2 regions of the Colwellia sp. E150_009 genome follow, and region 2 is predicted to be linked to the other one. Evidence: predicted binding sites of a transcription regulator. Region 2 holds the regulator's gene; the other holds the start of a gene.

Region 1 (10,251 bases), on a different contig from region 2:
AGTTACTTGCCGCATCACGCTTTAAAGTGAAACCTTTAGCTAACATTACGTTATTGGTGTTAACTAGTAGAAAAGATCGTTTGGTAAATAATATAGCCAGTCAGCATTTACATCATTATTTGGGGGGAACCTTAGTTGAGCATTCAAGTGCTGGTCATGACCTCCCTCTAGATGAAGGGAATTGGGTTATAAGGCAAATTAAGCAGTATCTAGCTTTGTCATAAAGCTGTCACTTAAACGTCAAATATTAGCCATATAGATAAGTTACATTACTGAAATAGACAGTTTATCTATTGATGGCGGACTTAATATGTTTAATGTTGATCAGGTGGTTTCTGAAAATCTACCCCAAATGCACCCACAATCTTTGGTGGGTAAAAGCTTTAGAAATATTTTACGTTATCTGTTACATGAAAAAGCATTACTGAACATTGAAAAGCAATATCCCTTTGCTAAAGGGGTAGATTATGCTGAGGCTATGCTTGACCACTTTGATTTTGGTTATTGTCTTAGCGATAAAGACAGAGAGAAAATTCCTGCAACGGGCCGAGTCGTTATTATTGCTAACCACCCCATTGGTACCTTAGACGGCGCAGCATTGATTAAAATGGTCAGTGAAATAAGACCTGATTTTAAAGTAGTGGCCAACAAGGTACTGATGGGAGTTAAACCATTACATCCTATTTTACTGCCTGTTAATAATATGGGTGGAAAAACGGCCAAAAAAAATCTTGAAGCTATTTATCAACACCTTAACAACGAGGGAGTTGTGATTATTTTTCCTGCGGGTGAAGTGTCTCGTATGGGGCCTGCTGGCGTTCGTGATGGAAGTTGGCATAAGGGTTTTCTCAGTTTTGCTACCGCCACTAAATCCCCTATTTTGCCTGTTTACATGGATGCACGAAATTCAGCGCTTTTTTACGCAATATCAGCAGTTTATAAACCATTATCGACCTTGCTTTTGATAAAGGAAATGTTCAAACAAGCTCATAAACGTATGAACATCAAAATAGGCGATGTTATTCCTTTTGAACATTATGATTCGTTAGACGTGCCTGGGCAGAGTAAGGTTAAATTGTTCAAAAAACATTTGTACAATATTGCGCGTAATAAAGCGGAAATTTTAAAAACTGAAAAAGCGATTGCCCACCCTGAGAATCGTGCAGAACTCAAAGCGGCAATAAGCGAATGTGAAATGCTAGGTAATACTACCGATGGTAAAGCGATTATCTTGTATCGTCATCAAGATAGCTCTCCTATTATGCGTGAAATTGGGCGATTAAGAGAAGTCGCTTTTCGTTTGGTAGGGGAAGGAACAGGAAAACGTCGCGATATTGATGGCTATGATCAAGATTATTTGCATTTGGTTTTATGGGACGATAAAGATTTAGAAATTGTTGGTGCCTATCGTTTTGGTGAAACCCAAAAACTGATTAATAACTCACAATCACAAGGATTATATACTAATACTTTATTTGATTATCAGCCTAGTATGGAACCAATATTTACTCAAGGATTAGAGCTGGGGCGAAGTTTTGTTCAGCCTCGATATTGGGGTAAGCGAAGCTTAGAATATTTGTGGGTTGGTATTGGCGCTTTCGTTGCAAGAAATCCTCAATACCGCTATTTGTTTGGGCCTGTTAGTATTAGTAATGCATTACCCACAGCAGCTAAAACTTTGCTTATGCATTATTACCAATATTACTTTTTAGATGAAAAAATGCTGGCAAAAGCAAAAACACCGTTTCAGTTAGATGAGTTTGAAAAGGATCAACTTAGCGCGGCATTTGAAGGGAATGATAAAGAAAAAGACTTCACTACCATGAAGCACCTACTGGCTAATGTGGGGGTGAGTGTGCCAACATTATATAAACAGTATTCAGGGTTATGCGAAGAGGGTGGTGTGAGTTTTTCAGCATTTAATATCGACCCTGATTTTAACGACTGTGTTGATGGTTTGGTGGTGGTTGATCTTGACAAATTACTACCGAAAAAGCGCCAACGTTATATTGATATCCATAAAAAATAGTTTTTTGTTACATTATTAGCGTAACTATTGGTTGATTAGTTTTCACCTGTGTTCAAGCAATAGTATAATAATTACAATTTAACTAACGTAATTACAGGTAATTATGAAATATTCTTTATTAGGAAGTAGCGATTTATCAGTTTCTGAAGTTTGCTTGGGAAGCATGACGTGGGGTTTACAAAATAATCAAGAAGAGGCTAATCAACAAATTGATTATGCACTATCACAAGATATTAATTTTATTGATACGGCTGAAATTTATGCTATTCCTCCTACACCTGATACTTACGGAAAAACTGAAACAATTATTGGTAATTGGCTCACTAATAATCCTAGTAAACGAAAAGATATTGTGTTGGCAAGTAAAATATCTGGCTCAGGATTACCTTGGGTAAGAGAGGGCAGCCCGATATCAGGTACAAATATTGAACTTGCTGTTAATGAATCATTAAAACGTTTGCAAACTGATTATATTGATTTATTTCAATTACATTGGCCAAATCGTGGTTTTCCGCATTTCGGTAAACATTGGCCGAACGAAGTGGACTTTACACAAACAACTACAGCCCATGAAGTTGAAAATATGCTTGATATTTTGCAAGGCTTATCGCGCTGTGTCGAAGCAGGAAAAATAAGGTATTGTGGTTTATCAGACGATACACCGTGGGGTATTAATACCTATTTAAAACTGAGTGAGCAATATGATTTACCACGCATTGTGTCGATTCAAAACGAATTTAATTTGCTCCACCCACAAGATGCACCTTATCTAATTGAAAACTGTATTAGAGAGAATATTGCCTACCTGCCTTGGTCACCGCTTGCAACGGGTATATTGTCGGGTAAATATTTAAACAATGCTCTACCTAAAGGTAGCCGATGGACATTTGAACAAAGAAACGGCATCTTTAGAAATACCCCTTCAACACATAAGGCAACCGCAGCCTATGTTGACATTGCCAAGCAGTATAATATTACTCCTTCACAATTGGCATTAGCATGGTGTAAGCAAATTCATGGCGTGACCTCTACCATTATTGGCGCAACAAGCATGGTTCAGTTACAAGAAAATATAAAAGGATTTAACCTTGAACTCAGTACAGCAGTATTAAGTGATATAGATAAGGTATTACGAGAATATCCTGCACCGTATTAATATTAGGTATTGAGTATTAGAAGTTTATCAATTTTTTTTCTTATAAAGGGAACTTTTCCACTTTGGGATACTCTTACTATATGAATATGTTATTTCCCTAGTGTTTTATGTTTTATAATGCGTTTACTTGATTTCAAGTAAACGCTTTTTTTTGTTTGAATTACTTTACCGTTTACTTGCTATGCTGTTTGAAAATAAATAGGCATAAAAGTGTATTTTTCTTGGGAAATACGGTTATCGTTTAGTGATCATATCGTGTAAGATTATAACGCACACATGGATCTGCTAGATATTTCTTTTCAGAAATATCTACAGTGTTATTTCTATGAGCTCAAATTCATTGATTGTAATGTGGAGTTTTCCATACATTCCACTTTAGGTAGACGAAGTATGAAAAAAACTACAAAAGACATTGATATAGCATGCAGCACAGTGTCTCATAATTTACTATTAACTTCTGCCCTTAATCATCTTCCCGAAGCTGTTTACCTTATTGATCCTGAATCCTCCAATATTTTATATGCAAATAAAATGGCTTGTGAATCTGTGGGGATGACAGAAGCAGAAATTATTAATAACTCTGTTTTAAGTCTACAAGATTCCGTTTTTAATCAACCACATTGGAGCGAAATTGCTGAAGTCATTTCACAATCACAAAAGCCTTATGTATTTTTAGGATATCATCAACGTAAAGGCGGCCGTTCTTTCCCCGTAGAGGTTCGTACGTCTAATATATACTATGAGGGACAGCATTTTTTCTTATCTGTTGCTCGTGATATTAGCTTACGTCAAATGAGAGACAAAGAAATGGAGGCGCATAAGCATAGTCTGTGGTATGCACTTTATGAAGCTTCAGATGGAATATGGGAGTGGAACATTGAGAATGATAGCCTGTATGTCAGTCCCAAACTGATGCAAATGCGAGGTTATGGCCCCGAGGAAGATGCATCAAAGGTTGATTTTTGGATAGATGGTATTCACCCTGATGATAAAAATAGAGTGCTTGCCGTAATGCAAGAACATTTGCAAGGACGTACCGATAAGTTTGAAGCTAAATACCGTTTAAGAAATCGAGCTGGTCACTATATTTGGGTTGATGACAGAGGAAAAGTCAGCAAAAGAAATGCACAAGGTGCCCCAGCTATTGTTGCTGGCATGGTACAGAACGTGACGGATCAGGTTGCTCTACAAGAAAGGTTAGAAAACCAAGCTGCACGAGACGAACTCACAGGAGCTTTTAACCGTCGGGTTTGTCATGAGATTTTGGAACAACAAATTGCTACTTCTCGCATTAACGGCGAACCATTTGCCGTTGTTTTTATTGATATAGATTATTTTAAAGCCATCAATGATCAATATGGGCATCGAGTAGGGGATATCGCTTTAAAAGCCTTTGTTAATAAAATGGAGGAGCACCTTAGAGAAAATGACTTATTGTTTCGCTGGGGAGGAGAAGAGTTTCTCGTACTTTTACCTGATTTAGAAGAAGCGAAACAGCATACAGTGGCTCAGAAGTTATGCAAAACCATTGAAAGTAATCGCATTACACTCGCTGATAAAACTGAAATCTCGTTGACAGTTAGTATGGGGGTTTCAACTTATCCTACCCATGGTTCAACAAGAGACCAACTAATAGAAAAAGCCGATATTGCAATGTACAGAGCAAAAGCTAATGGGAGAAATCGGGTTGAACTCTATAGCGATAGTGAATAAATTACACCGCGATAACATATAAGTAATCTGTAAAGGTATCTCTTACAGATTACTATCTAATGCCTTTTGGCCCAGTTGTTTGCGTCAAACAACTATCTATTTCTTAAGCTTGAATGTTTATATTGTTGCCAATATTTCCTACGGGACTGCTTGTGCTATTAGAAGTAGAAGGTGCTGCGCTTTCAATTAATTGCAATGCCATTTGACCTTCTTCTTCCGCAAGTTCTTTTGCTTTTACCGCGACACGTAATATTGTGCCATCACCACCATTAGCAGGGGCAAAACTTGGGGAACTATTGATATTGATAGACATAATGCCTCTCCGTAATAATAAACAGGTAAAGATATAAGGTTGTTAAATAATAGTGCTTAATCTAGTTATCGGCAAGTTTAATTAAAGCTTGAATTCTTTTTTAAACCTGCGTTATTTAATTCTTAAGTTATAATTAACTTAGCCGATACCTAAGTATGGTTTAATAAACAGAGGCAAGTGTTATGAGTTCATCAATACCCCCTAATACCACCTATAGTCAAGATGCACGAGCATTATCAAAGTCGGCTGATAAAGTAGATAACATGTCTACGGGTCAACAAGCCTCTAAGCTTGAAGATGATCAAAAAATTGAGGAAGCGCAAGCGCCAATCAGTCTCTCTAATAAACAACAGCTTAATGCTGCGATTATAGAATCTTCTTTGAACTACAATACAAGTATTGCTGATCAGCCTTTATCGCTGGTATTAAAAACAGCCCTACAAGGAATTAATGAAGCACTTAATGAAATGGGCGTTGAGAATACTGTTGAAGAGGCTTATGAGTCGGGCGTAGACTTTAGCCCTGAAGCAGTGGCAGAGCGAATTGTTTCTTTTAGTACCCAATTTCTAAGTTCGTATCGAGAACAACACCCAGAAATGGACGAAGAAGAAGCTTTAAATGCTTTTGTTAATATTATTGGCGGGGGTATAGAGCAAGGTTTTGATGAAGCTAAAGAAGTACTAACCAGTTTGAACGTGCTTGAGGGAGATATTAGCGATACTATTGATAAAACTTATGCTTTAGTTCAGGAAGGCTTGCAGTCTTTTGTTGAATCATTTAATAGAACCGAGGAAGAGCCAGCACAGTAAGGGCTAGAATTTATTTATCGTCATTTATATAATATAAAACAGTGTAAATATTAACTAAAAGTGAGTTGGTTTTGTCTGAAAAAACAATTAAGTTTGAATTTGAAAAGCACAATAAAAATAGTATTCGATATAAAGAAGTACCTGAAAATGGTATGCCACCTATTTTAGGTTCTATCTATGTGCAAAAATGGTTTGCGGGAGAAAGTAAGCAGCTAGAGGTCACAATTAAAACAGAAAGCTAATATCTGTAATTTCGCTAACCAGAATGTAGACTAGTATTATTGTTCCTGTGTTGAATGAGAATTGTTGTATACTAGTTTTTAAACAAATTATATTTTTACACTATAGGAAATTTTATGAAAAAGCTTATCTTACTTTTAACTGTTGCCACCTTGAGTAGTTCAGCAATAGCAGAAGAAACTAGCTGGCTGGACAGTTTAAAAAACCTTGTTGGTTTGGGTGATACTCAAGAACAAAATGCAGTTGCAAAGTTAAGTAGTGATGGTTTGGTTGATATGTTAACGAGTGGGTTGGGTGTAAACACAGACCAAGCATCTGGAGGCATGGGTGCAATTTTGAACTATGTGAAAAACAATGTATCAAGTGATCAATTTGGCCAGCTTGCTAAATCGTTACCAGGGGTTGAAGGGCTAGTTGGACAAATGCCTGATATTAGTCAACTTAGCTCTGGTGAAGGTTTAGGTGGATTACTTGATAAGGCTTCAGAATACAATGAGTCATTAAAATCTATTAATGATGTTAAAAGACAGTTTGAAGCACTCGGCTTAAAACCAGAAATGATCACCAGCTTTATTGCAAGTGCTCAACGTTATTTAGATACGGAAGAAGGCCAACAGGCAAAACAAGTATTAACTCAAGGTTTAGCAAAACTATTAGGTTAGTTGTGTTTTCTTTAATCTTGAACTGAATCAGCGCTGTGATGAAAGCACATAACATGATAGTGCTGATTTTAGCTCAAGTGATTTCCTTTAATATCTTTATTATTATTTCAATAAATATAACATGGATGTTTTTAGTTTCATCGGTTTTACAGGTTTGTTTAATAACAGTATATCGCTATTACTGACTTCATTTTTTAGTTCTTTGCTGTAATTTGCCGTGATCATCATGACAGGTAAGGGTAAATCGCGACAATTATTAATTTCATTGGCAACGTCTAAGCCATTTACGTCATCATCAAGATGATAGTCTACTATTAGAATATCGGCGTGATCATGATTAGTGTCGACCTGCTGTTGAAGGTGTTCTAGACTTATTGCGGTTGTTACGATACAACCCCACCCTTCAAGTAGCTGTGACATGCCTGCACAGACGTTAGCATCATTATCAATAAGCCAAATATTACTATTTGTTAATACGGAGGTTGCTAGCATAAATTGTGTAGGATCATTTGACCGTGATACTTGGTTTAATTCGCCCAATGGTACTTTAACAGAGAATACTGACCCTTTGTTTAAAGTAGAATTAACCATAATAGGGTGCTCAAGCACTTTTGATATTTTATCAACAATAGCTAAGCCTAACCCTAGCCCATTACGAAAGGCATTTTGAGAAGGTTTTAGCCGTTTGAATTCTTTAAATATTTCTTGTATTTGGTCTTGGGCAATACCCATGCCGTTGTCCCATACTTCGATCGATATTTGATTCCCTTGCCGTCTGCAACCAAGTAATACTTTACCATTACCAGCGTATCTAAAAGCATTAGAGAGAAAATTACGCAATATTCTGGCTAGTAATACACTATCACTGTTTATTACTACGTCACTGCTGACATACCGCAATTCTACTTGAAACTGTAGGCTGATTTGTTGGTATTCACTGACCAGATTGTTGAGTAGTTCAGAAAGTTTGAATGAGCATTTATCGGCTTTTACAACACCAGCATCAAGCTTTGAAATATCAACTAAAGTACATATTAAGTTTTCTAAATCATCTAATGAATTAGCAACCGAGCCAAGTAATGTTTTGGTTTTCCCTTCAAATGGAGCTTCCATTAGTGAACTAGTAAAAAGCTGTGCAGCATTCAAGGGTTGGAGTAAATCATGACTTACTGCTGCGAGAAACTTAGTTTTAGAACTGTTAGCAAATTCTGCTTCGCTTTTGGCTTTTAGCAGGTTAGCTTGAGCTTGTCGACGTTCTTCTACCTCGAGTTGTAATGTGTTATTTAAACTTTGTAATTGAGATGTTCTTTCTTTCACTCTAACTTCAAGCAAGTCATGTGCTTTTTGTAAAGCAAGGGCATTTTTACGTCGTTCAGTAATATCGCGAATGAGTACAAAAAAACCTTGTACCTCGCCATGCACATCTCGGTTAGGCACATAAGATTTTAATAAGTAATTTGGCTCATTAAATTTATTTCTTTCTTCAATTTCAAAACTAACACTTTCCCCGTTTAATGCGCGATCAAGGTAGGGTTTCAATTGAGTAAAGTCTGTATGAACTCGACTTAGTTCTAGCTCTAGCCCATTAAGGCCACCTTGAGGCCAACCGTACCAGTCAACATATACTTGATTGGTGAATTGATATTTTAGATCTTTACCAACATACGCAATCATCGCAGGTACATTGTCTGTAATTAATCGTAGCCAACTTTCACTTTGCCTTAGTGATTCAGCATTGCGATAACGTTCGGTTATATCGGTATAGGTTTTAATCGTTTTACCGTTATTTAATCGGTGATCTCGTATTTCTACAACGGTTCCATTTGCTAAAGTCTGGGTGTAGTAGTCAACGTCTGAATTTAATTTTGGTGTTAAGTCTAGCTCAGTCAGGTTTTTTAAATAATGAGTGTTAGGCATTGACCGTAAAAGATGAGGAGACAATTGGCTTATGCGAGCAAAACGCATGTTCCAGACTTCAATTTTATTATGGCTACTGATCAATATTACGCCTTGAGATAAATTGTCTATCAGGTTTTGTAATAATAGTGATTTCTGTGCCATGCCACGTTCATAACGAGCACTTTCGGCATTTTTTACTGCGGTAATATCAGTATAGAGCATTACCCAGCCACCTTCGCTGGTACGATGCTCATTTAATTGAAACCAGCGATCGTCTGACAACTGGTATACAGGGCTGGCGAATGCGTCACCTGGTGATGCTCGTCGAATAATGCCGCGTGTTTTTGCTAAATCTTTCAAATCGTTAAGGTTAGCACCTTCTTTTATGGGTAAGCCCGAGTCAGTCCAAAAGTTGGCAAAATTACTGTTTTGTAAAATGATTCGACCTTTACTGTCAAGTAAAACGAAGGCTTCAGAAATACTTTCGATAGCATCTATAAAGCGTTGCCGGAAAAGGTTTGCTTTATCATTTGCTTGTTTTAATGCATGGTTAGTACGTTCAAGTTTCGTTAAGGTTTCATTTAATGTTTGGGTTTTTTCTCTTACCTGTTCAGCTAAATGAACTGAATGTTCAAACGCAGTATAGGGGGCATATTGGTTTTCACCGCTGTCTTCAACGCGCTGCATTAGGGCATCGTTAATTTTTTTTAATTTGCTATTTTGTTTTTTTAATTGCGCTAATTCTTCTATTAAGGTTTGTTCATTCATCCATGCCTCCTGCGATATAAACGCCAGTAAAGGTTTGATTTAAGTGAATACCATTTATGTGCTCACCATAGGTATTGAAACCTACGATGTTGTACTGGGCATTCAAAATTTTTCCTTGTCTTTCTAAACCTTTTTGTTCTATCTCTAATCGTCTTAAAAAACAGTCACATACCAGCACTAATTCAGATTTTCCTCGACGTTGCTCAATCTCATTTAATTTCTGTGTTACTGGTTCATATATGTCGCCCATGTCTACAGCACTTAATACGATACCTATATCGACAGCGCAATAGAATGTGAGGCTTAAGTCCTCTTCATTAACTTTTTGAATAGAACGAATATAATATTGACCACCAACTTTTACTGCTAAAGGGTTAAGTGAGAAAACTTTAGGGCTTAAGTCTTTTATGTTCATATTCAAAAGTTTTGCGTATTCAAGTGCGGCAGGCTCTGCGTTTAATTCATAGACTGTTCTACTGTCAGCATCAGCCGCTGTTACTACTAACCTTTCTGTTGGCTGTTTAATGTGATTACAATTAAAAACTTCAAAAGATAAAACGGTGTTTACCATGATCACAATAGCGGCATTTTGATAAAATCGCCCTTGATAGTAAACATGGGTTTTCCCTAAGATTATATCGTCACCAGCCGAACCACCAAAG
Region 2 (10,251 bases):
TGGTGCGTTTGTCAAACATGGTTGGAATAATGGTATATTCAAATGGTTTATCTTGTTCTAGTTGCATCATATCCATTGTTTTTATCATGCGATATAAACCTTTTAATGCTAAGAATTCTGTTTGCACTGGTACTAATATTCGGTCTGCGGCAGCTAATGCATTTACCATTAATACACCTAAAATGGGGGGACAATCAATTAACACAAAATCATAACATTGTGCTATTTTAAACATGGCTTTTTTTAATACTAAACCCATACCACCTTTTGCTCCTAATGAGCGATCGAGCGTTGCTAGCCCCATGGTTGCAGGCAAAATATCTATATTTTCATATTGTGTTGGGCATAAGCTTTGTAATATTTGTTCTTTTGATGCAACTTGAGTAAATAAATCATAAACACTTAAGTCTAAATCTTCCGATTCGACACCAAAATAATAAGTCAAAGAAGCGTGCGGATCAGTATCAACTAGCAATACTTTTTTGCCAAGCTCTGCTAATACGCCTGCTAAAGCAATTGTAGTCGTGGTTTTACCAACACCACCCTTTTGATTTGCTACCGTCCACACTTCCAATTGTTTTTCCTACCATTCAATTAATTAGTGAAATCATTTTACTGCTTAGATTGTCTTTAACCATTTTTAATTATTATTTTCTGAAATACGCTCATCATCTTTTCTAGTAGAGATTCTAATACCCCCATTAGGTAAACGAATGACTTGAATTTCATTTGCAGTTTCTTCTGGTACAACATCGGTTGTTATCGCTTCAACCTTTTTAATCTCAGTGGTTGGTGTATTAAGTAAATTTGCTTCTTCTAGCCCATATTTTGAAATTGCCACGACAACTTTTCTATTTTTTGCGCGTCCTTGAGCCGTTGTATTGTCTGCCGTAGGATAATATTGCCCATAACCTTCTATCGCCATGCGTGCTGGAGTGACACCTTGTTTTTCTAATACTCTTAAAATAGCGGTAGCTCGGGCAACAGATAATTCCCAGTTAGATGAAAAAATTTCATTGTTGATCATTTGATCATCTGTGTAGCCTCTTACTCGCACAAAGTTGTTTGCTTCACCAATAACATCATAAATAACGCCTAATATATTAACAGCCGAATTAGTTACCGATGCAGAGCCGCTTGGGAATAATAAAGCACTATTTAATTCTATTTCTAACCAATCACCATCAATTTGCAATTGCGCAAAACCAGATTCAATTAATTCATAAAGGGCCGTATGCAGTTCGTTTTCTAAAGACGTTAAATGACTGCCTATTTTAGAATCTGAAATATTAGAAAGTGTTTCTTCTCCTTCAAGTAGTTCAGCGCCTGCGTCTTCAAGAATACCGTTTCCAAATAACCTTTTATCCGTTTTACTGCTATTAACGTTGAGGATATCATCACCATGCCCTCTATTTTTAAGTTTTTCATCGTCAGCCTGAAAAACACGACCAACTGATTCAGTAATTGATTCAAATGGCTTTTCATTAACCATAGCCATAGCATATAACACTACAAACAAAGCGAAAAGAAGTGTCATGTAGTCAGCATAAGACACTAACCAGCGATGTACATTATCATGCTCTACATGATGTCTTCTTTGGCTTTGGCGAAAATTTCTCACGTATTTAACCTAAAAGCCGATAACTTATTCTCAATGGCATGTGGGTTATCTCCACGAGCAATAGCCACTAGGCCTTCCATAATCATTTCTCTGTACATGGTTTGTTGGTGTATGATCTCTTTTATTTTATTTGCTACAGGTAAATATAATAAGTTAGCAAAACCAACCCCATAAATAGTTGCAATAAATGCGGTGGCAATACCTTGTCCAAGAAGTGCGGGTTCAGTTAAGTTATTCATCGCGTGAATTAAACCTAGAACCGCTCCTAAAATACCAATGGTTGGGCTGTATCCTCCCATTGATTCAAAAACGGTAGCCGAACGTAAATGATGTTCTCGATAAACATCTAAATCTAACTCAAGTGATACTTGCAAATTTTCTAATTCAACGCCATCTACGAGTAAATTTAGCCCTTTTTGAGTATAACTATCGTATTCATCCAAGGCTTCGTTTTCAAGCGCTAAATATCCTAATTCTCTTGACTTAACCGCCCAAAGAACAATTTTTTCAATGCCTTTTTCTATGTCATAATTGGGTGGCGTAAAAACCCATTTCAATAATGTCAGGGCATGGTAAAACTGTGCACTTGACGATTGCAACATAACAGCACCTAATGTGCCGCCTACAACAATGATAAAGGCTGGCAATTCAAATAAGGCGAGAATTGAGCCACCATCTAAAATAAAGCCCAAATAAATAGCAAATAAAGCAACAACAAGACCAGTAATACTGAGCTTATCCATGCTTAACTTCCTTAATTATAGCACTAGATATTTCATCTAAGGGTAAGGACAATTGTGAAATACCCGCTACGGCAACGGCTTGCGGCATACCATAAACGACACAACTTTGTTCGTCCTGTGCCCATATTGTGGCACCTTTTGTTTTTAACATGCGTGATCCTTCTCTGCCATCTGATCCCATGCCAGTTAAAATAACGCCAAGAACCTTTCCACCAAATATTTTAGCCGCAGAACCAAAACTAACATCAACACTCGGTTTAAAAGCTATTTTTAATGAATCGTCTTCAATTATTTTAATTTTTGCGGCACTTTCCGAACCTGTAATAATCATTTGTCGCCCGCCAGGAGCAAGGTAGGCACAACCTGGCTTAAGAATATCGCCATTACTCGCTTCTTTCACATTAATTTTACACAAAGAGTTTAATCTTGTAGCAAAAGCATTGGTAAATGTTGCAGGCATATGTTGCACCATAATAATAGGCAATGGGAAATCTTGGGGGAATTCAGTTAATATTTTTTGTAGCGCAACGGGACCGCCTGTTGACGTTCCAATAGCTAACAAAGCATATTTTTTACCTGAAGATGCTTTCTTCATATTCGCAGAAGAGACTTGTTCTCCTGCAGGTTGTCTTGTTCTAATAGTAGGTCTTGAGCTTTGAGCAGGATCTTGAATAGAATGATTAGAAGTTCTATCGCGTGCTATATTAGCCTTACTAACTCTGCTTTTTGTGGCTAGCTGAATGACACGTTGTCGTAACAAACTACCCGCCATTTCACTGTTTTGAGCAATTTCGTTAAATTTTTTAGGTAAAAAATCTAATGCGCCAGCTTCTAAGGCATCCAGTGTCGATTTTGCTCCTTGATGTGTTAACGAAGAAAACATCAGTATAGCCGTTGGCGACTGCGCCATTATTCTTTGTACTGCGACAATGCCATTTAAAACGGGCATTTCAACATCCATGGTGATTACATCAGGCTTTAGCGATAACGCTTTGTCTACTGCTTCTTGTCCATTTACAGCAACATCGATAACTTCAAGCAGTGGATCCCTATTTAAAATATCAGTGACTCGTCGTCTAAAAAAACTCGAATCATCAACAACGAGCACTTTGTAGGTCATTTATTTCCTCTACTGTTTTATATATGCGACTTTTATGAACGCAGTTTTTTATTCACGGGTGATTTTTTCGCATAAAACTTTAACATGTTAGGTATATCTATAATGAGTGCAATACCACCATCACTAGTGATAGTTGCTCCTGCCATACCTGGAGTACCATGTAATAATCTATCAAGTGGCTTAATCACCACTTCTTCTTGACCAATTAATCGGTCAACTACGAAAGCAACTTGCTGATTACCTAATTGCACAATAACCACATGCCCTTTATCACGAGGTTTATCTTCATAGTTTCTGACAAGCCACTGATCTAAGTAAAATAGTGGGATCGCTTTTTCACGAACAATAATGGTTAACTGCCCATCCACACGGTTTGTATTGGTTAAATCTAAATGAAATATTTCATTTACTGCTGCTAGTGGCAAAGCAAAGGTCTGCTCACCAACAACGACCATTAAGGTTGGTAAAATAGCTAATGTTAGAGGCACTTTTATTTCTAAAATAGTACCAACACCCATTTCTGAGTCAATATTAACAGTACCATTGAGTTGGGTAATTTTTGTTTTAACAACATCCATACCAACACCACGGCCTGACACCTCTGATATTTCAGTTTTAGTAGAAAACCCAGGTGCAAAAATCAAACTGAAGGCTTCGGTATCAGACATTCTTGCTGCTGCATCTACATCAAGCACACCACGGTCAATCGCTATTCCTTTCAGTTTTTCAGCATCCATACCTGCACCATCATCTTTAATGGTTAACAGGATATGGTCTCCTTCTTGTGATGCTGATAAAGTAACAGTACCTTGACGAGGTTTGCCTTTTTCTTCACGGATACTCGGTTCTTCAATACCATGGTCAACAGAATTACGTACCAAATGCACTAATGGATCCGCTAATGCTTCAACTAAGTTTTTATCTAAATCTGTGTCTTCTCCCACCAGTACTAGTTGAATATCTTTATTCAGACTACGTGCTAAATCACGTACAACCCGAGGAAAACGACCAAATACTTTTTTAATTGGCTGCATTCGGGTTTTCATTACCGCACCTTGCAGATCGGTAGTGACTGCATCTAAATTTGATACCGCTTTGGTTAAGTCTTCATCGTCAGAAGTTAACCCTAAACTGGTTAGGCGATTTCTAACTAAAACTAATTCGCCAACCATATTCATGATTTTATCTAGCCGTTTAGTATCAACACGTACCGTTGTTTCTCCTTGAGGAGTTGCGGGTTGTGCTGCTTTTTTGGGCGCAGGTGCTGGCGTAGGTTTGTTAGCTTGTGGTGCAGGACTAGAAGATGCAGGCTGTGCAATAGGAGTCGCAGATGACGCTGGCACATCACTAGGTCGAGTACTTGATGCAGCTATTTCTTCAGATGACTTGGCTTCACTGGGTTTTGGTGCATTACCTTTGCCATGTAACTCGTCAAGCAAACTTTCAAATTCGTCATCATTAATTTCATCATCCGAACTAGCTGTAGAGGTTGTAGAATTGTTTATATCTGACGAAAAGGCGCCTTGTCCGTGTAGTTCATCTAATAAAGATTCAAATTCATCATCAGAAATATCACCACTCGTATCAGTACTCGCTGAGTTATCATCCGAAGGTATAGTGTTTGCTGAAGGGCTACCACCACCATGCAATTCATCAAGCAAACGTTCAAACTCGTCTTCACTCATATCATCGCTAGCATCTGATATTTCTTCTTGATGTGTAGCTTCTGGTGGAGCAACAACAGGTTCAGGAATTGGTGTTTCAACCACGGGCGCAGCGTCTTCAGGTTGACTTAAGCGGCGTAATTCTGCAAGTAATGCAGCATCGGCCGTGGTCAATGGTTCTCTGCTTTTGACTAAGTCAAACATATCATTAATCGTGTCAAGTGCAGATAATATAGTATCCATTAAATCAGCATTAACGGTACGTTTTCCTGTTCGCAGTAAATCGAATATATTTTCTGCGCCATGACAAACGTCAACAAGCTCATTTAAAGCCAGAAAGCCTGCGCCACCTTTTACGGTGTGGAAGCCTCGAAAAATAGCATTGAGTAAATCAGCATTATCAACATCATTTTCAAGCTCAACTAATTGCTCAGAGAGCAATTCAAGTATCTCACCTGCTTCGACTAAAAAGTCCTGTAGAATTTCTTCATCTGCTTCAAATGACATTCACTAACTCCTGTTAAAAACCTAAACTTGATAAAAGATCATCAACATCATCTTGATCTTCTACAACATCATCTCTTTCTTCCGCATTAACAATTGGCCCTTCAACTAAGTTTTCACCCACTTTAGGTGCAGACTTTTCTCGTTCACTGTCTGCTGTCATACCAAATGCAGTTAACATATTGATTAAACTTTCTTCAACTTCTCTAACTAAGTCAATAACTTTTCTAATAACTTGTCCCGTTAGATCTTGAAAGTCTTGCGCCATTAATACGTCGGTCATTAAACTATGGATATGCGTGGTTTCTTTGCCTGTTGTCGCTAATAAACAATCAAGATCCACACATAATGCTTTAAACTCTTTAAGCTCAATCTCATTATTCATTAATTTAGTCCATGCGGGGTTAACAGCACGGACTTGATCAGCAATGTTATCAAGCACTGGAAAAATAGATTCTACTGCATCCATTGTTTTGTTTGCGGCTTCTTCGGTGCTGGTAATAACATAATTTAAACGTTCTTTTGCATCAGGAATATCCGCTGTTGCTAAATCACTTAATCGTGAATCAATGTTGAAATTTGTTAAAGAGTCATGCAGTTGACGAGTTAATTTACCGATTTCAGCAAATAAATCAGAATTAATTGGATTTTGAATCTTAGAAATAAGCTCATCGGCTTTTTCTTGCTGATCATTTTCTAAAAATTCAACTAGAGACCTAGCCTGTTCTAATGAAATTCGTCCCACCATTGCCATATTCATGCAATATCCTCAACACTTAATCAAAGCACTAACAAATGTTTTTTGTGGACTGTAAGCAGCCCACCTAAATAAAAACTAACCTAAACGTTCGAAGATTTTATCTAATTTCGTTTTTAAGGTAGCAGCAGTAAATGGTTTAACAATATAACCATTTACACCTGCTTGAGCTGCCATTACTATTTGCTCTTTCTTTGCTTCAGCTGTAATTAATAATACGGGGATGTGAGCTAAATTTGCATCTGCGCGAATAGCTTTTAACAAGTCAATACCTTGCATTCCCGGCATGTTCCAATCAGTGACAACAAAATCAAAATCGCCATTCTGAAGCATAGGTAAAGCTGTACTACCGTCATCCGCTTCTTGAATGTTTGTAAAGCCTAAATCACGTAACAAATTTTTCACTATTCGTCTCATAGTTGAAAAATCATCAACAACAAGCACTTTCATATTTTTATCCAAGACACCCTCCGGCTAAACATTCATATTTCTAAAGGTTAACATAATTATTATTGTACTTAACTTTGCCAAGATTGCATACGAGCTTTTAACCTGTGCATTGCTTGACTATGAATTTGGCTGACGCGCGATTCACTCACATCCAGTATTTGTCCAATTTCACGTAAATTCAATTCTTCATCGTAATATAGAGACAGTACTAGAGCTTCACGTTCTGGTAAAGTACTAATACACTCACTTAAACCTTTTTTAAAGGCTTTGTGCTCAATACTTTGATATGGGTCATCACTTTGGCACGTGCTATCAAGCATCAGTGCATCTTCATTCACGCCTAAGTCATTAATACCAAGTATTTTACCAGTACTCACTTCACTTAATATATGATGATACTCATTTAATGAAATTTCAAGCTTTTCAGCAACTTCTATATCTGTTACATCCCGCCCTAAACTGGCTTCTAGTTGCTTAATAGCTTCCGTAACCATACGGCTATTTTTATGCACTGACCTAGGAGTCCAATCTCCACGGCGCATTTCATCAAGCATCGCTCCGCGAATGCGAATACCTGCAAACGTTTCGAAACTAGCACCTTTGGTGTTGTCGAAATTATTCGCTGCTTCAAATAAGCCGATCATACCCGATTGAATTAAATCATCAACCATGACACTCGCAGGCAAACGTGCTAGCAAGTGATAGGCTATTCGTTTAACCAATACAGTATATTGTTCAAGTAACACTGTTTTGTCAATTGGGTTGATATAGGCATTAGTTTTTACCACTTTTTACTATTCCCACCAAAATTATTTTAAAATGCTTGTTGGGTCTTTAATGTTCAACAAACGAGTGATATTAATTAAAAGTTAGTAATCGAGTAATTGTTCAATAAAAAATTCCAAGTGACCTGATGCTTGATGCGGTACTGGCCAACGACTAAGATTTTTAGCCAAATCCTTAAATGCAATGGCTGCTGGGGAGTCTGGAAAGGCTTCAACAATCACTTGCTGCTTGCGCACTGATTTTCGAATATTTTCATCAAAAGGGATCACGGCAACTAATTCAAGTGCCACATCTAAAAACCTATCCGTAACTTTTGTCAATTTTGCAAATAATTGTTGCCCTTCTTTAGGACTGCGCACCATATTGGCAACCACTTTAAATTTGAAAACATTGTGATCTCGACTAAGTAATTTCATTAGTGCATAGCAATCGGTAATCGAGGTAGGTTCATCACATACAACTAACATGACATCTTGTGCTGCGCGAGTGAAGCTCAATACCATATCAGAGATACCAGCCGCCGTATCAACAATGAGTACATCAAACTGAGTTTTCATTTCGCTAAAAGCACGTATCAACCCTGCATGTTCTGCATGGGTTAGATCAACCATAGATTGAGATCCAGAAGTCGCTGGAATAATTTTTATGTTACTAGGGCCAGTGATAATAATATCATCTAGTTCACATTCACCTGATAACACATGGGAAAGATTACGTTGTACTCGTAAGCCTAACATAACATCAACATTAGCTAACCCCAAATCGGCATCTAAGACTAATACTCGTTTACCTTGTTGACCAAGAGCAACAGCTGTGTTTAATGAGACGTTGGTTTTACCAACCCCTCCCTTGCCACCTGAAACTGCTACTACTTTAACTTTTTTTAAGTCCTGCATTTTTCTTAAGCCACTCGCTTGATCTGACATTTATTACTTCTTATATTTCTCTTATATTATTGCTAGTAGTTAATGCATAGTTCACTAAAATACGTCAATTTAAACGCTGCTATACAGCTACGGCTTGCGTTCTTGGCATCGGCCTAACTGTTCGTTGAGCATAAGTGACATTGTTCTTTGCTGCCATTTTATCGGCAAGCGTAACTAATTTTTCAACATTTGCAACTTTAATATCTTCTGGCACTCTCTGCCCATCCGTAAGATAACCTATTGGCAAGCCATTTTGAATTGAAGTTGTAATTATTTCACCAATACTTACGCTTTCATCAAGTTTAGTATAAATAGAACCCGACAACGGTACTTTTTTAAACCTATCTACATTTTCTTGCATAACCTGTTGCTGGCTGTTAGCTGCAAGCACTAAATAATTTCTTATTCTAACGCGAGTATTAGCTACTAGGTTAGCTAAATTTTCAGCTAAACGAATATCTCTTTGTCCCATACCTGCCGTATCGATTAGAATTAATTTCTTGTTAGAAAACTGTTCAAGTAATAAATCTAATGCTTGGCTGTCTTTTGCCAACTTTACTTGGCAACCAATAATTTTTCCATAGGTTGCAAGTTGTTCAAAACCCGCTATTCGGTATGTATCTGTTGAAATCAGTGCAACATGCTCATGACCATGTACTTGTGCAAAACGTGCGGCAAGTTTAGCAATAGTTGTTGTTTTTCCTACACCTGTAGGACCAACTAACGCAACAACACCACCACGATGAATAATATCGTTTTGAGTTGTATTAAGTTGCTCACCAATTAGCTTAGTTGCTTGCTGCCATGCTTCAGTGTCATTATATTGACTAGGTACATAACCCGCTATTTGATCGGCAATTTGGTCATTTAAACCTAAACCTAAAAGGCGATTAACTAAGACCGCTCTCTGTGGTTCTTTTTGGGCCATCTCTTGCCACATCAAGCCCGATACTTGATGCTCTAATAACTTTCTAATAGAGGCCATTTCTTGCTGCATTTTATCAAAATTTTCTTGGGTAGCATAGCCATTTTGATCTGCCTGTTGCCCCGTAGACTGCTTTGTTTGTATTTTGCTTGCCATATGCTCAGCTTCTAAAGAAATATGATTTTCATCTTGTCCATTACTTTGTGTATTAACGGCTTCTGGCGAAAGAATAGTACCGTCAGGCTTAGAGTGGCGTAATCGCTCGGTAAAGCTACGTAGTTGATCTTCAATATTTTCATCTTGGCTAGGTATTTGAGGTTCTGCCCCTAAATTAATATGTTCGGTGCTGATTGGTAATGTGTTATTAGTATTGTTTACTGCCTCATTTATTTTTGGTTGATGCTGAACCTGTCTATTCAATAATGCAGATAGGCTATCTACAGGCATTTGTGTGTTTGTTGCAGTATTTGATTTGGTCTCTGATGCCCCTACCTCAGTTGATAGTGGTGATGATTGAGTAAGACTAACCGTATCATTTGATACTTCACGACTATTCTGCTCATCTTGACTGTGCGTACTACTTGTATGAGAAGTTTCTTGCGGTGTTGGTTGATTATAATCAACCGCTGCCATTAACTCGACGCCTTCAGGAATTTTTTTATTAGACATAATAACTGCATCTACACCTAATTCTTCTTTTATTTGGGCTAATGCGCTACGCATATCTTTGCCTACAAAACGTCTTATTTTCACAG

What was found. Region 2 encodes FliA, which starts transcription of late flagellar genes. Its sites were predicted from a motif close to CTAAAGNTNNNNNNNNNNNNGCCGATA; they were not measured.
Region 1: ACE1OF_RS18165 (DUF5610 domain-containing protein) is a predicted target of FliA. The motif match lies at 5,333-5,359, and genes of this name have one in related genera.

The regions. Positions count from the first base shown of each region.
Region 1 covers NZ_JBHFOM010000058.1:3,108-13,358, forward strand. Annotated here, with positions in the region: gene ACE1OF_RS18140 (alpha/beta fold hydrolase) at 1-224, shown strand, start outside; gene ACE1OF_RS18145 (GNAT family N-acyltransferase) at 311-2,029, shown strand; gene ACE1OF_RS18150 (aldo/keto reductase) at 2,133-3,185, shown strand; gene ACE1OF_RS18155 (sensor domain-containing diguanylate cyclase) at 3,576-4,898, shown strand; gene ACE1OF_RS18160 (cytoplasmic protein) at 5,002-5,211, opposite strand; gene ACE1OF_RS18165 (DUF5610 domain-containing protein) at 5,394-6,020, shown strand; gene ACE1OF_RS18170 (hypothetical protein) at 6,092-6,262, shown strand; gene ACE1OF_RS18175 (DUF2780 domain-containing protein) at 6,377-6,922, shown strand; gene ACE1OF_RS18180 (NahK/ErcS family hybrid sensor histidine kinase/response regulator) at 7,025-9,589, opposite strand; gene nosP (nitric oxide-sensing protein NosP) at 9,582-10,251, opposite strand, start outside.
Region 2 covers NZ_JBHFOM010000005.1:150,308-160,558, reverse strand. Annotated here, with positions in the region: gene ACE1OF_RS04230 (ParA family protein) at 1-574, opposite strand, end outside; gene ACE1OF_RS04225 (OmpA family protein) at 641-1,621, opposite strand; gene ACE1OF_RS04220 (flagellar motor protein) at 1,618-2,364, opposite strand; gene ACE1OF_RS04215 (protein-glutamate methylesterase/protein-glutamine glutaminase) at 2,357-3,484, opposite strand; gene ACE1OF_RS04210 (chemotaxis protein CheW) at 3,517-5,655, opposite strand; gene ACE1OF_RS04205 (protein phosphatase CheZ) at 5,669-6,412, opposite strand; gene cheY (chemotaxis response regulator CheY) at 6,488-6,871, opposite strand; gene ACE1OF_RS04195 (RNA polymerase sigma factor FliA) at 6,928-7,647, opposite strand; gene ACE1OF_RS04190 (MinD/ParA family ATP-binding protein) at 7,729-8,571, opposite strand; gene flhF (flagellar biosynthesis protein FlhF) at 8,651-10,249, opposite strand.